Regions from separate parts of the Enterococcus sp. DIV1304_2 genome, predicted to be linked through region 1. Evidence: riboswitches for the same ligand, from Rfam matches in the RefSeq annotation. Region 1 holds a riboswitch; the other holds the start of a gene.
The links. A riboswitch is a leader RNA that binds a small molecule or an ion and turns the genes downstream of it on or off. The one in region 1 is predicted to bind thiamine pyrophosphate.

Region 1 (8,169 bases):
TGTTTTTTGTATGGACTTCGTAACGGATATCAACTAGCTTGTTTTTACGCCAACGGATCAATTGCGGTAAGATCCCAGTTTCTTCCGCTTCCTTCCAAGAAATCTCTTGTCTACCTGCGAAAAATGCAACGACTTCTGGTTCATCGGTCACTGGGTAAATGAGCTTATCGTATTCTGCTTTCATGACACTTGGTAGCATCGTTTGTAAACAGGTGATTTTAAAAGCATACGTAATGGTTTTCATATAGTCTGCTAACCTCATCAACTCTTGATTGACAACAGGTGCCAGGTCAAGTAATTGAAGGATTGGCTTTAATTCTTTTTTTAGAGGTTGCTCGTTGGCTGTCAACGCCATCACAAAGCCTTGGACTTGGCGATTGCCGTTTCCAAATGGTATCGCTACACGCATACCGACTTGGATAGCCGCTTCCATTTCAGAAGGAACCAAGTAGGTGAATGCTTGGTCGGTTTGCATAGTTGGTACATCGACAATCACATCCGCAATAACAGTCATGGACTCCTTCTCCTTTCTTCATCTTGGTTTTAAACACAAAATGGCTCTTGCCTATTTTACTAGAGATTCCTTGTTTTGTCTTACTTTCTGCCAAATCCTAACAAAAAATTAACGCAGGAAAAAAAAGAGCCTAGGAACATTTCCCAAGCTCAAATCTTTTGCTATCCATAAGCTGAATAGTGAGTTGATTTTATAGTTTTTGCTCGTCACGGATACGAGACTCTAATTCTTGTTGTGCACGGTCTTTTTGCGCACGACGTTCTTCGTCTTCCATACGTAGACGTTCACGTTTTAATTCAGGATGTGGATCACTGATCACATTTCCTGCTTCGATTTCTTCTAAAGCTTGTCCAACACTTTTGACAGAATCAAATGAATCCATTGTTGGTTGTGCTTTTGCGTCTAATTCATGTGCGCGTTTACTTGCTAAGATCACTAGAGAATATTTTGAATTCACGCGATCTAATAATGAGTCGATTGAAGGTTTTAACATCATAAGACTACATCTCCTTTAACATTTTGATATATTTTCCGATGACACGATCGACACGGAAATGTTCACTTGCAATAATATCTTTGATTCGGTTGACCGCTAATGGAACTTCATCATTGACAACAGCATAGTCATACAGTGCCATCATCTCGATTTCTTCCTTAGCGACTTTCATTCGTTCTTCGATTACTTCATCTGCATCTGTCCCACGCCCAACGATTCGTGATTTCAATTCTGCTAAATCTGGGGGCGTCAGGAAAATAAATACGCCGTCAGGTACTTTTTCTTTTACTTGTTGTGCACCTTGGACTTCAATTTCAAGAAAAACGTCTTTTCCTTCGTCTAAGGTTTTGTTGACATACGATAGTGGTGTACCATAATAATTCCCGACATATTCTGCATATTCCAACATTTCGCCTTTAGCGATCATTTGTTCAAATTCTTCGCGGCTTCGGAAATAGTAGTCGACTCCTTCAACTTCTCCTTCACGCATCTTGCGTGTCGTCATCGAAATCGAATATTGGAAATCATTATCCTCACTCTCAAAAATTGCTTTTCGCACTGTGCCTTTTCCCACACCGGATGGACCAGACAACACGATTAATAATCCACGCTCTGACATGACGACGTCCTTTCAACTAGTCTTTTTTATACTATTGCTTATTTTGCACTTTTTTCTTGCAACTTTCAAGGCTATTTTTTTATTATAGCTAGAAAACCTAGAAAAAGCTAGTCTACTTCCCACTAAAGAGTCCGAGACAAAAGTAAAAATAACTTTTGTTGGATACCTAAAAAACGAATAAACGGCGGGAACAGGAGTAACCTCTTCGGAAATAAGCCTGCCTAACGGACAGGTCATCAATTAGACAGGCTGGACACTTATTCAATATTTTGGATTTGCTCACGGATTTTTTCTAAAATCGTTTTGGACTGAACGACATGGTTTTTGATTTCGATCGCGCTTGATTTTGAGCCGATCGTATTGATTTCGCGATTCATCTCTTGTAAAAGGAAATCTAGTTCTCTACCGATGGGGTAATCTGCTTCAAGTAGCTCTTCCAATTTCTGCGTATGGATGATTAAACGGTCGATTTCTTCATGGATATCGCCACGCTCTAAAAGAATCGCTATTTCGGTCAATAAACGATCTCGCTCAACTTCTGCACCAAGAAAAGCTTCTAATTTTTCTTGGTATCTCGTCTGAAATTCTTGCTCATAAATCTCGACAAAGTTAGCTAATCCAGCAATATTTTGTTTTAATTCTGCGGTTTGTTGAAGTAATACGTTCGCCAAGGCTTGGCCTTCTATACTCCGACTTTCTTCGATTGAACGAAGTGCTGTTTGCATCGTTTCTTTCGCTAATTGTGCAAGTAAGTCTTGATCCTCTTCCGTTGCTTCAGCAATTGTCACAAACTCTTCGTTTAGTGCAAAACGTTCGATCAGTTTACCGATCGACAATGCATTCGCTTCGCCATACCTTTCTTTAATACCGGTAGTCATCTGTGTATAGAGCGTATCGATCAGTTGCCAATTGATCGTCACTTTTTTATCTTGTTCACCCAAGTATGTTAAATTAATAAAGACATCGACACGTCCTCGACTTAACTTCGTTTTGATCAATTGTCTCAATTCATTCTCAACAAAGCCTAATACTTTAGGGCTACGTATCTGGATATCTAAAAACCGTTGATTGACGCTTTTGATCTCGATTTCAAGTTGATAGTTCTTTTTTTCGCGGATGGCATTGCCAAAGCCAGTCATGCTCTTCATGCGACAGAGTCCTTTCTTTTACATATTTTTAATTGCTTTTTGTAACTCTTCAAACTCTTCGTTCGTTAATGTTAGTCCCTTACCCATTTTTTCATGGTCCGGTGCCCAATCCCGCAAGTCAAATTTTGGTGGTCTGCCATTCCAACTCACTAAGTTCAATTCTTTGCGCCATCCCTTATTGTTTTCAGATAAAACTGCAATTTCTTCTACGATCTCATATGAGAATTCTTGTGCCATTTTTGTTCCTCCTTTAGATGATAAAGATAGAGATACATCAAAGTTTCTACTGTATCTGCATTGAGTTGTCGTTGTAAGCGATCATTCTTTTTTTCTTTCACGTATTGGTAGATCGCGTGTTCCTTCATTACGTGTATTTTAGCATTTCGTTCCAGTTTTCGAAACTTCAACCATTCACTGGCATTTAATTGACCAACCTTTTTTAAAAATGCTTCATCGATTTTACTTTCTTGGCAAATGAGCGGCAAGATCTCTTCGACGGTATACACTTTATTCGGTAAGATCAATTTTTGTTTCGCTAGTAGCTCAAGCATCGCCAATCCGCATGTTTCACTTGTGACCCTGTCTTTATATACATTACGCAAGTCCCGCCAGAATTTTTCTTTGTAAAAAAAGGATACGTCTAAATCAAGTGTTTCGACTAAGAAACGTAAGAAACGTCGCCAATAACGTTCAGCTGGCTTTGCTGTTTCAAACGTATACCAGTTTCCTTGATAGATCCCTAAACATTTTTTAGCCTCTAAATAACCTAATTGGATATTCAATTGGTTTCTTTGTCGCTCAAAAACTAAGAAACCACCTAAAGACCAGTTTGAACAACATTTCCAGGTCACCAAAGCATCAGGTTCCTTGTATTTTTTTGTCACCCCAGGTCCTTGGACATCGACAATCAAGACTTCGGTTGCACCTTGTTGGATAGCAACATCTACTGGCACGTTATTTCGATAGCCCCCATCAACATATTTTGATCCGTCGATCTGACGATAAGCCATGGCAGGATAAAAAGAAGCAGAGGCGAGGACCCAATCGGTGATTTCTTTTGGTGCTAATGCTTGGATCCTTGTAACTGTTTCTTGAAATTCTGGGATTTTAGTTGCGATTGTATAGAGTTGCGGTTTTTCTGTACATTTGATTTTTTCCGCATCTAGGTACTGCTCTAGTAATGCTTCCAACGGTGCAATCGAGGTTCCTCCTTCGACTACTGCACGACGTGTCATCAAGCTGGCTTCTTGGATATAACGTTGCCTCAAATCTTCTGATAAGGCAACCTCTGGTAAAGCCAATACTTGATTGGTTGACAGTTCCTGCCACAAGTCAATGGCTTGTGTTAGTTGATCCTGAACGACCAAAGCCCCATTTAGCGCACCTACAGAAGTACCAGTAACGAGTGAAATCTCTAGATTTTCTTCTTTCAGTGCTTTCCAAACACCTATTTGATAAGCACCATGCGCCCCTCCTCCACCTAAGACAAGAGCGATATGATAGGATATTTCCTTCTCAAACGATTGCGTTCCCAAATAACCACTTCGGTGGAAAAGGTCGATCATGTTCGGTGAGATTGAATGATCAAAGCGGACGAGTCCGTATTTTTTGAAAAAATAACGAACCGTACTTTCTAGCAATAGGAAAATATCGGACCACTGCCAATATTCTTCTTCAATCAACACGTTGGTATAGATCAATTTTTCATTCGTTATTTCTGCAGTAAAGTAAATGTTCAGTCTTTTCGATACGATCTTCCATGCCTGTTGTTTTTTTGCCTGTTGCCAAAAATGTTGCCGGCTTTCTTGATGTGTAGTAAAAAAACTAAAAAGTTGTTTTGCTTGCTGCACTCGATTCTGCTGATAACGTTCCGACCAATAGACTTTTTGAACTTTCATAGACACCTCGGATTCTCTTTTTCTTTTATTATATCAGTAATCAGAAAAAAAGGGTGGGGGTGAATAGTCATCTGATAGCAGTGTTATATATATATAAATTTTTACTCTATGTTCATCGTTTATTCATAAAAAAAAGTTGCTTTGTAATCGAATTTTAAAATAAAAGAAACAAGCTTTTTTTCAGTAAATGTTGTAAAATGAAAGGGATGAGATACAGGGGAGGAGGAGCATGATGAGTGATTCAGTATATGTACATATCGATACAACTAGTAACGCCGTTTTGACCAAAGGGCTGACGATCAATGATTTTTCAAATAGCATCGTGCATTTTCCTCAAAATCTACTTTTGTTGGACCCTTCCGCATCTGCTGGAGAATATGAATCACACACAGGCTTGAAGGTCATTCGTGGAACTGAGAATATCCAAAGATTTTTCCAAACCGTTCGCAGCCGTAACAATAGTACGGATCTTAAATGGATCGATTTTACGGATTTGACGATGTTAAAAGAATTAAGCCCTTTAGAAATCTCAGAGTTGCTTTATTTTGGTCATATGAAAACACATCTCCATTCACCTTTTTTCTATAAATTACAAAATAACTTTGTTTATTTTGATTTGAGCGATCATCTAGGTAGAACCTATTATCGTTATTTAGATGAATTTTATCGGATTTTTGCCAACAAGTTAAGCACGATCTTGGCGGGAAAAATCAACGAAAAAAAATCATTCTTTCGAAAAGAGATCCCTGTTGAAAAAATCAGTGTAGAGATACTGAAAAAGATGCGTAATTTGATGCAAGAAGGAATCATTTTTTCGTTTGATCAAGCAGGTTTGGTCGATGACAAGTATGAGATCCCGATTTATGTCATTGAAGATTACGTTTGGAAATTAAAAGGAACACGTTACTTGGAAGAAAAACCGGTAGCTGTTCTCGTCTATCATGCCACTCAACAACGTTGGCAACTAGACGGCAACGTTTCTGATTTTGTCTACAACACATTTGTATAATGACAGTCAACTCCACTAAAAAAGCGTAAAGGTCAGCTGCCTTTACGCTTTTTTTTAATTTTTACTTTTACGTACCTGCAACCCTTCGCCTACAAATAAAGAAGGAACGGTCTGTTCAATACCTAATAGGACAACCGTTGTTACAATACCGGTAGCTAACCCACTAGCGCCATTCATGACTAAAGAGAACAACCATGGATTCATCCCCCATAGTGCGAAACTTCCCCAAAAAGCAACCCCAGCGACAAAATGCCAGAAATATCTGGCAGTCACACCAACGAATGTCGCTAAAATGATCGTTGAGGCCATTTTCTTACGATTGCCTTGCAGATAACTCTGTTGCATTCTTTGCGAAAAAATTCCTGCAACGCCAGCAAACGTAAACGCGATCGGATACTCGATCAACACTTGGATGACACTCAAGTAATAGACAGTCCCCATGGGAAAATGAAGGATTCCCCATAGAAAAGCCGATCCCATACCAGCTTTCCAACCCCTTCTCAAGGCAAATAAAGTTAAAGGGATTTGCCCGAGTGAGATTTCAAAACTACTACCTATTTGTAGAGGAATCATCGACAACACTAAAGATAATGCTGCGACGATCGTTCCCTCGATCCAGACACGATGATTCTTATTCATAAAAAAGCTTCCTCCTTTATAATTGGACATCACAAAGGAGGAAGCAAGTTTGTTTTTTTACAAACAGCTTCGTGCTTTCACACTAGCTATTCATTCACAATTCCTACGCTCGCATAACCGAAACAGGTACGAAGGGTTTAGAATATATTCAGTCTCAGCCCAAAATGGACTCCCCTTTGTGATTGTAATTATTTTGTTTTTATTTTCCTTTATCTTTTTGTTTCAAACAAAGGACTAACTGGTTTGTTTTCATGGATACGTTTGATTGCGTCACCCATCAAGCCACCAACGCTTACTTCGTCAATCTTATCAATTTTGCGATCTTCTGGCAAATAGATTGAATCCGTTACAACTAAGCGCTCGATTGCAGAGTCTTCGATTCTTTGTAAAGCAGGTCCTGACAACACAGGATGTGTACATGAAGCATAAACGCTCACTGCCCCAGCTTCTTTCAACGCATTAGCAGCCAATGTGATCGTTCCAGCTGTATCGATCATGTCATCGATCAAGACACACGTTTTGCCTTCTACTTGACCAATGATATTCATCACTTCTGCCACGTTTGCTTTTGGACGGCGTTTATCGATGATTGCAATTGGTGCTTTTAAAAATTCAGCCAATTTACGTGCACGAGTAACACCACCATGGTCAGGTGAAACAACGACAACATCATCGCCTTGAATCCCTTTTTCTAAGAAGTAATTCGCAATCAGTGGTGCGCCCATCAAATGGTCGACCGGAATATCAAAGAAACCTTGGATTTGGACTGCGTGCAAGTCAAGTGTCAACATTCTTGTTGCTCCAGCTTTTTGGATCATATTTGCCACTAATTTTGCAGTGATTGGTTCACGCGCGCGCGCTTTGCGGTCTTGACGTGCGTAGCCGTAATACGGCATTACCACGTTGATCGTTTTGGCACTTGCACGCTTCAATGCATCGATCATGATCAACAGTTCCATCAGGTTATCATTTACCGGACTACTTGTTGATTGAATAACGTATACGTGTGAACCACGGATACTTTCTTCGATATTGACTTGGATCTCACCATCACTAAATTGAGTGACCGATGATTTTCCTAATTCAACCCCAACAGCTGCAGCAATTTTTTCTGCCAATGGACGATTTGAGTTTAATGCAAATATTTTTAATCTTGGATCAAAGTAATGTTTGGACATGAGGACCTCCGCTTTCTTTTTCACAACTCTACTACCTAATAAATACTAGTCATATTTGCCGAATAAATCAAGTGATTTTGCAAAAAGTATCAATTTGAATATGGGAGTTTCTTCGCGTATCCTTCTTTATTGACTTGTCTAGCGCGTGCGATTGCCATCGCATGTTCAGGAACATCGTTAGTGATTGTCGAACCAGCAGCGATACATGTATTCTCTGCCACGTCTACTGGCGCCACAAGATTCGCATTTGACCCAATAAAACTATGGTCACCGACTGTTGTATGATGTTTTGCTTTTCCGTCATAATTGACAAAGACGACACCACACCCCACATTGATTTCTTCACCTAGTGTTGCATCCCCAACATACGTCAAGTGACCAACTTTTGTGTTTTTGCCTATTTTTGCATTTTTCACTTCTACAAAGTTGCCGATATGGACGCCTTCTTCAATTTCTGCTTTTGGACGTAAATGGGCATACGGTCCTACATCTGCTTTACTTTTGACCACACTGTGTTCGATCACTGAGTTTTCGATGACTACTTGGTCACCGATCTTGCTGTCAACAATACGTGAATGTGCACCAATAAAACAATCTTCACCAATTTCTGTTTCTCCTTGGATCTGAACGCCCGCTTCGATCACTGTATCTGAACCAATCACAACATC
Region 2 (8,169 bases), 880 kb from region 1:
TAGCCGAATGTCATTTGTGGTTACAGTTTTTGCTTCTTCGTCGATCGTCAAGGTTTCCGTACCAGTCACGCAACAAGTGCCCATCCCACGAGCGACGACAGCGGCATGAGAAGTCATCCCGCCACGACTAGTGACGATGGCTTCACTAACGATCATTCCTTCGATATCTTCTGGAGAGGTTTCTTGGCGAACCAAGATGACTTTCTTTCCTTGTCCGTATCGTTCTTTTGCTTTTTCGGCTGTAAAGACGATCTCACCTGTAGCAGCACCGGGACTTGCAGGTAAGCCTTGAGCAAATGGTGTTGCTTGATCGAGAGCTTCAGGTTTGAAAATCGGATGGATCAACTGGTCGATCATTTCTGCTTCTACTCGCAGCAAAGCCTCTTCTTTTGAAAGAACGTTCTCGTCTACTAAGTCAGTCGCAATCTTTAAAGCAGCTTTAGCTGTGCGCTTGCCATTTCTTGTTTGTAAAATAAATAGCTTCCCCTGTTCAACGGTAAATTCGATATCTTGCATATCTTTGTAATGGAGTTCTAGCATTTGTGCGTAGTGCAAGAAATCTTGGTAGACATTAGGTAATCGCTCACTAAGCTCTTGGATCGGTTGAGGCGTGCGAATGCCAGCGACAACGTCTTCTCCTTGTGCATCCAGCAAAAATTCACCAAAAAGCTGATTCTCACCTGTAGCGGGATTTCGGGTAAAGACGACCCCTGTACCGCTTTCATTTCCGCTATTTCCAAAAACCATTTCTTGGACATTGACAGCCGTGCCTAAATGATGAGAGATACCATGTAACTCTCGATAAACGTTTGCTCGTGGATTGTTCCAAGAGTGGAAGACCGCTTGGATTGCTTCTTTCAACTGATCCATAGGATGTTGAGGGAAAACTTTATTATGTTTGGCAAACAATTCTTTATAATTTTTGATCAAAGCGGATTGTTGCTCTTCGTTGAAATCAGTAACCGTTTGATTGTTTTCTTTTTCTGCTTCTATGAGTAAACGATTGAAGTTCTCTTTGTGGATACCATAAACGACATCGCCAAACATTTGCAATAAACGACGGTAGCAATCGTAAGCAAAAGCTAAACTAGTTTGCTCAGCTAAAGCATGGACACGTGAATCATTTAGACCTAGATTGAGAATCGTATCCATCATACCAGGCATAGAAAAAACAGCACCACTCCTTACAGAAACTAGCAATAAATCATCATCATTCGTAAATGACTTGTTTGTTTTTACCTCTAGCCGTTCGATCGCTGTTTGAATCTCTGTTATCAATTGTTGATCAAAGAAAGCAGCGTCTTTAAGATAGCGCATACAACTTTCTGTAGTCAGGGTAAAGCCAGAAGGAACAGGCAAACCTAAATGAGTCATCTCCGCTAAATTTGCACCTTTTCCACCTAATAATGCTTTATCTTTGCTTCTGCCTTCGTTAAAGTCATAGATCCATTTTACCATGTGATAAGCCTCCATTGATTTAATGTGAGTCATGTTTAACATAAATACATCTTAATATGACTCATATATATCTGTCAATCAGAAAAATTAAACACAAATTTATTGTGAAATCGGTTTATATATGTGTATAATAAGTAATGAGAACGAAGGAGGGAGGAAATAGTATAGATGAAACTGAGCGAACGACAAAAAAAAGTCATCGAGATCGTCAAAGAGACGCAACCTGTCAGTGGAGAAAAAATCTCTGAACTCTTAGACGTCTCCAGAGCGACATTACGATCAGATCTATCCTTCTTGACAATGGCAGGCATACTTGAAGCAACGCCTAAAATTGGCTATACCTATACAGGATCAGATTTAGAAACGCTTTTTTTCTTTAAAACATTCACAGTAAAAGTGGGTGAGATCATGGTTCCACCGTTGTTGATCGATTTGAATACCTCGATCCGTGATGCAATCACGACGTTATTTGTATATGACGTTGGGTCGATTTATGTGATTGATGGAGATAAACAATTGGTGGGCGTGTTATCTCGAAAAGATTTGTTGAGAGCTTCCTTAAATACCGAAATCGATCATACGCCGGTCGCTCTTTGTATGACTCGAAGTCCACATATCAAAACTTGTACAAAAAAAATGGATATATTAGAAGTAGCGACGATCCTTCAAGATTTTGAAGTTGACTCTCTACCAGTGGTGGATGCAGCAAATGAGCGAAACGTAATCGGTAAGATCACTAAATCAAAAGTATTGAATTTTATCACTCAGCAAGCGAGAAATGCTGAACGAAATCGATAGGGGGAGTTTATCCATGCAAAATGAAGTCATTGTTTATTCTATCTCAGATTCACTAGGTGAAACGTCTCAAAAATTATTATCCGCTGTGATGGTCCAATATCCTAACTTAGTGTTCAATAATAACTATAAATTTCCTTTTGTGAATCAGAAGGATGAGCTGTTGTCGATTTTAGCAGATGCTTTACGTGATAAAGCAATTGTGATTAGTACCCTCGTGAATCATGAACTGTCGGAAGTGGCAAAATCTTTTAGTCGGAAAACTGGATTACTCTATATTGACTTGATGCACCCTCTTTTTGAGATCATTCATGCGAAAACTGGGATGCAGCCGATTGAAGAACCAGGGGCCGTCCACAAATTGGATACAGAATATTTCAATCGGATCTCTGCTATCGAGTTTGCTGTAAAATATGATGATGGAAAAGATCCAAAAGGTTTTTTAGATTCAGATGTCGTGCTTCTTGGCGTTTCCCGAACATCAAAAACACCTCTAAGTATGTATCTGGCAAATAAAGGCTACAAAGTGTCGAATCTGCCACTGATCCCTGAAGTACCATTACCCAAAGTATTAGAAGCAGTAGACAAGAATAAAATCGTTGGTTTGATCTGTCATCCAGAGAATTTAGTGAGAATCCGGAGCAATCGCTTAGATTCTTTAGGCTTGCATCAGTCGTCAAGCTACAACAATTTAGAAACGATCCACAAAGAATTGGCATACTCCCAAGAGATTTTTGATCGCTATGGAAATGTTGTCATTGATGTATCAGATAAATCGATTGAAGAAACTGCTTTTATCGTTGAACATCATTTGAAAAGCTTGAAGTGAGGTATGAAATGAAACGCGCCCCATGTAAAGATCATTTGACTTTACATGGGTCGCTTTTTTGATTTACTGTTTTTTGATAATCGTATTGATTTGTGCAGCAAGTTCTTTAGTCGCTTTTTTGATTTCTTCTTTTGCTAGGATCGCTGAAACCACAGCAAAGCCTTGGACGGGGAAGGTTTTGAATTCTGCAATCGTGTGTTCGTTGAGACCACCGATCAAAACAACAGGGATCGAAACGTGTTGAAGAATCTTCTTGAGTTCATTTTTTGATACGATTATGGCATCTGTTTTAGTAGCGGTTGGAAACATCGTCCCTACACCTAAATAATCTGCCCCAGCTTGTTCAGCGGAAATTGCTTGTTCGAGTGTTTGGACGGAAGCGCCGATGATTTTTTCAGGGCCAATCATTTTTCTCACCACAGCCACAGGTAGATCTGTTTGACCGACATGAACACCGTCTGCGTCACAAGCTAACGCAATGTCTACTCGATCGTTGATGATCAATGGAACATTGTATGGTTTAGCTAATCGTTTCAATGCGATCGCTTCCTCATAAAAATCTCGTGAATTGGCTTTTTTTTCTCTCAACTGTAAGACGGTGATACCTCCTTCAAGAGCTTGTTGCACTGCTTCTTGGAGGGGCTTTTTTTTCAGCAGTGACTGGTCTGTCACTAGGTATAAGGAATAGTTGATGTCATTTTTCAAAGTAGTTTCCTCGCAGTAGTAATGTTTCCCGATCAATACGGCTGATTTCATCAATCAATGCGATCCGAAAACTTCCCGTACCAGCCGTTTGTTCCAACGCAAGCTCGCCAGCAATCCCCATGGTAAGAACAGCTGTAGTTGTTGCATGGAAAAGATGTTCAGGAGAACCCCCACAAAAGCTAGCAATCAATGAAGTGAGCATACAGCCAGTGCCAGTGATCCGACTCATTTCAGGACAACCATTGTGCACTAAGATTTTACGCCGCCCATCAGAAATTACATCTGTCGCACCGGTGATCACTACGATACATTTGTGAACGGTTGCTAATTGATCAGCAATCCGTTGGGCTTCTTCAATGGAGCTTGCATCATCTGCCGAGGCATCGACACCTTTCGTCGTGCTTGCGATTCCCACTAAAAAGCGGATTTCTGAAATATTGCCACGAATCACTGCACATTTCAAGTTTTCTATGATCGTTTTCGCTGTTTGATTACGAAACTGTGAAGCCCCTGCACCGACTGGATCAAAAATGATCGGGATACCTTTTTCATTGGCTGTTTGCCCAGCTGAAAGCATCGAAGCTACGGTACGTTCATTCAAAGTACCCATGTTTAGTACCAATGCCTGTGACATTGCTGTGATTTCCGCTACCTCTAACGCATCATCAGCCATGATCGGTGAACCACCGATCGCAAGTGTGACATTCGCACAATCATTGACCGTTACATAGTTCGTGATATGGTGGACCAAAGGCTTTTTCATACGGACCGTTTCTACAGCTGTTTTTAAAAATGTATTCATTGACTTTGTTCCTCCTTAAGACCATTGCGATAGAGTGAATAGAAATGATTGGTTGGGCCATGACCTTCGCCTAATTCTAGTGAATGTGCGATTGCAGTAGTGATATATTTTTTAGCCTTGGAAATTGCTTGGTCTAATGGTACGCCCAAAGCGAGTTGTGAGGCAATCGCTGAAGAGAAGGTACAACCAGTGCCATGGGTGTTTTTTGTGACGATTCGTTCAGACGTATAGGAGTAAATATTTTTCCCATCATACAATATATCAGTGGCTTCACCTGTGCGATGGCCTCCTTTGATCAAAACTGCAGCGTGAGATGTTTCATAAATGGCTTTTGCTGCTCGTTCCATTTCTTCCAGGGAAGTAATCGAGCGATCTGCGATTTTTTCTGCTTCTGGAATATTGGGGGTGATCAAAGTAGCTAATGGTAAGACGTTTTTGATCAATGTGTCGATTGCTTGTGGCTCCATCAAGGCATCGCCATTTTTTGCATACATCACAGGATCTAGTACAATATTTTTAGGTTGCCATTCTTGTAGGCTGTTTGCAACAGCTAACATGGTATCTGTGCAAGACAACATACCGATTTTGACTGCATCTGGATAGATATCCTCGAAGACGGCTGTCATTTGTTCATTGATTATTGTTGGTGCGATATCTTGGTATGAGATCACACGAGCGGTATTTTCAGCGACTACTGAGGTGATCACAGACATCCCATAAACACCATGAGCGGCAAATGTTTTTAAATCGGCTTGGATACCGGCGCCACCGCTACAGTCTGAGCCAGCAATACTTAGTACTTTTTTCATCAAATTCCTCCTTAAAATAGAAAAAAAGACATTCTTCCAGTATAGAAGAATGCCTTGATTGTTTCGATTTCGCATCAACAAAAAGGACATTTGCTCCCTACGCTGGTATCAACCAACAGGTTCAAAGGGTCAGGTTTTACCTTCTCAACGCGATAACGTCCCCCTGCAAACAAAATCATATTTAGTTACGAACCAATGATATCTAAAAAAAGCAGAAGATTCAAGTTTTTGAGTATCTAGCAAGAATGCCTTGATGTGTAGTGAATGACAAGTGAGCTTATTTGTGATTACTGTCAAATTATTTCCAAATTCCAGAAATTTTATAAGTATATTTCCTTTTACACACATGATAAAATGCAGAATGATGCATTTCCAAACGAAACATTCAGAGGTGAATACTATGGAAACATTCTTAACAAAATTATCACAGAAAAAAGTGGTGTTATTAGATTATTTATTGGAAAAAGATAACTGGTGCTCCATGGAAGAACTGAAACAGCTATTACAGGTAACTGATAAAACAGTTCTCCATTATATCGAAGAATTAACGACTTTATTGGCTGAATATGGAGAAAATATCTTTCTTGAAAATGAGAATAACAAACAATTTTGGGTACATAAAAAGAACGATTTCCCAATCTATACGATTTATCTATATTTTTACAAATCTTCTTATAACTACCAATTGATCGATTTTATGTATCGTCATCCTGAAGAGACTTTGGAAACCTTTGCGAACGCTCAATTCACTAGTATTTCTACGGTTTTTCGCTATGCTAAATTATTGGTTCCCTACTTTAAACGCTACCGCTTGAAATTCCAACCCTTTAAGTTGGAGTTGAATGCAGAAGAAAGAAACATTCGTAGTTTCTTTTATTATTTTTATTGGCATTCCACGAAAGAGAGTGAACGGGCTTGGCCATTCCAAACAGCGCTATCGACAATAGAAACTTACATTGATTCATTCGAAGCAATCTATCAAATTTCATTAAGTCCATTACAAAGACGAACTCTTTCATATTGGCTGACCATCAATTTAGAGCGGAGTAAAACGAGAAAAATCAAAATCGATCCTTCTTACCAAGTAGTCGTTGATGAGGATGCTCATTTCAGCTATTTAAATCAGTGGGTAGAACAAGTGAAGCTGGGACTGTCATTAGATGAACGATACTTTCTTTATCAGATCATTTATTCGTTTGGGATCATTGATGGTCATAAAAAATATGAAAATAGCCATGCGGCCGCCCATAGAAAATTTTGTACGACTTCCTTTCGAGCCGTGCAAAATTTAGCGGATGCGTTGAATCAAACCTTTCAATTTAAACTAGATTTAGAAGATCCGGAATTGATTTTCAATTTTGTTGCTTTTCATGAAAGGAGTTCTTTATTTTATGGGAATACGGATCTGTTTTTCAATCGTTCATATATTAAGGAAATACAAGAAGAGAATTTGCGAGAATCAGTCATAATGGAAGATTTATCTAAAATCTTGAAAGAAACATCGGATAGTGACGTAAATGATCTTTTGGAAAATTGGGAACAATTATTTTTGTCCTATTATTTTGTCTTGGATTATTATGATTTATTTTTGAACAATTTGGCGCCAATCAAAATCCTGATCCAAGATGATCTGCATCATACTCATCGTTTGTGGTTGATGAATAAGATACAAGTGTATTATGGTAATGCTTATGTTTTGGCTTTTTATGATTATCAAACTGAATTATCAGAAGTTGATTTAGTAATTTCTAATTATTATTTAAAGACGAAAAATACACCTTTACTATTGATGAAAAATATTCCTTCCGATAGAAATTGGCGACAATTGGGTGAAATTCTTTTCAGAATTGCGTATAAAAAAGCTGGTTTGTAAGTAATCAAACTAGCTTTTTTAGTGTGTTATAGAATAATCATGTTCCGATACTTTTATTTTTTTTCTAAAATCAGACGTTTTTTTAAACTAGAAAAATCATGGAGCTCATGACAAAATAATCAATAGCTCGATTAGAATAATTATTTTTTAGGAGGAGTTATAAAATGAAGAGAATAGTGACAACAGCAACGTTAGCTTTGTTAACAGCAAGTGCATATGGAACAATCGCATTTGCTGAAGAAGCAACAAACAAGACAAATGTAACACTGACAGCGGGAACTGGAACAAACGTCGAACCTGTTATTTCAGATGACACACACGATGATAATCCAAGTACAGGAAATACTGGAGCGTTGTCCATTCCTTTTGCATCGAACATCACATTTGGTAAACAAGAGATCCAACAAGGAGATGCGGATTACTATGCGCTAAATAGAAGTCCATACGTTCAAGTAAATGATACGCGTGGAGGAGCAAAAGGTTGGACTTTAGGTGTAAAAATATCGCCATTTGTAGGAGAAAACGGTGAGGAATTGAAAGGAGCAAAAATGACACTTTCTGGTGGTGAAGTCATTACAAAAAATAATCAATCTGCCCCACCAACCATCTCACAACAATCAATTGATTTAAATGGACAAAGTCAAGAAGTCATGTTAGCAAAAGAGGGGCAAGGAGCAGGGGCGTTTGCTGTTGCATTTAAAGGAGAAGACAAAGCAAATAAAAATGTCAAACTCCATGTACCACGTGCGGGTGTAGAAGCTCAAAGCTATACGGCAGATATCACTTGGGTGTTGAATGATGCGCCGATTTGATTTTATGAGAGAGCAGAGTCGATACTCTCCTCTCTTTTTTATTAGTATCATCTGCTTCTTTATTTTTTGTCTCACCACAAATGTTC

Region 2: it holds a riboswitch for thiamine pyrophosphate, as region 1 does, so the genes downstream of both, thiD (bifunctional hydroxymethylpyrimidine kinase/phosphomethylpyrimidine kinase) here and thiT (energy-coupled thiamine transporter ThiT) in region 1, are expected to answer to the same signal.

The regions. Positions count from the first base shown of each region.
Region 1 is NZ_CP187851.1:2,863,383-2,871,551, forward strand. Features, by position in the region: gene priA (primosomal protein N') at 1-514, opposite strand, end outside; gene rpoZ (DNA-directed RNA polymerase subunit omega) at 705-1,010, opposite strand; gene gmk (guanylate kinase) at 1,015-1,629, opposite strand; gene IGJ14_RS13260 (YicC/YloC family endoribonuclease) at 1,887-2,777, opposite strand; gene IGJ14_RS13265 (YdbC family protein) at 2,796-3,014, opposite strand; gene IGJ14_RS13270 (patatin-like phospholipase family protein) at 2,984-4,675, opposite strand; gene IGJ14_RS13275 (hypothetical protein) at 4,908-5,684, shown strand; gene thiT (energy-coupled thiamine transporter ThiT) at 5,739-6,323, opposite strand; TPP riboswitch at 6,407-6,509, opposite strand; gene IGJ14_RS13285 (ribose-phosphate diphosphokinase) at 6,533-7,501, opposite strand; gene glmU (bifunctional UDP-N-acetylglucosamine diphosphorylase/glucosamine-1-phosphate N-acetyltransferase GlmU) at 7,591-8,169, opposite strand, start outside.
Region 2 is NZ_CP187851.1:1,988,016-1,996,184, reverse strand. Features, by position in the region: gene ppdK (pyruvate, phosphate dikinase) at 1-1,458, opposite strand, end outside; gene IGJ14_RS09145 (CBS domain-containing protein) at 1,627-2,256, shown strand; gene IGJ14_RS09140 (pyruvate, water dikinase regulatory protein) at 2,270-3,082, shown strand; gene thiE (thiamine phosphate synthase) at 3,146-3,787, opposite strand; gene thiM (hydroxyethylthiazole kinase) at 3,777-4,589, opposite strand; gene thiD (bifunctional hydroxymethylpyrimidine kinase/phosphomethylpyrimidine kinase) at 4,586-5,398, opposite strand; TPP riboswitch at 5,476-5,573, opposite strand; gene IGJ14_RS09120 (helix-turn-helix domain-containing protein) at 5,799-7,271, shown strand; gene IGJ14_RS09115 (WxL domain-containing protein) at 7,436-8,083, shown strand; gene IGJ14_RS09110 (DUF916 and DUF3324 domain-containing protein) at 8,070-8,169, shown strand, end outside.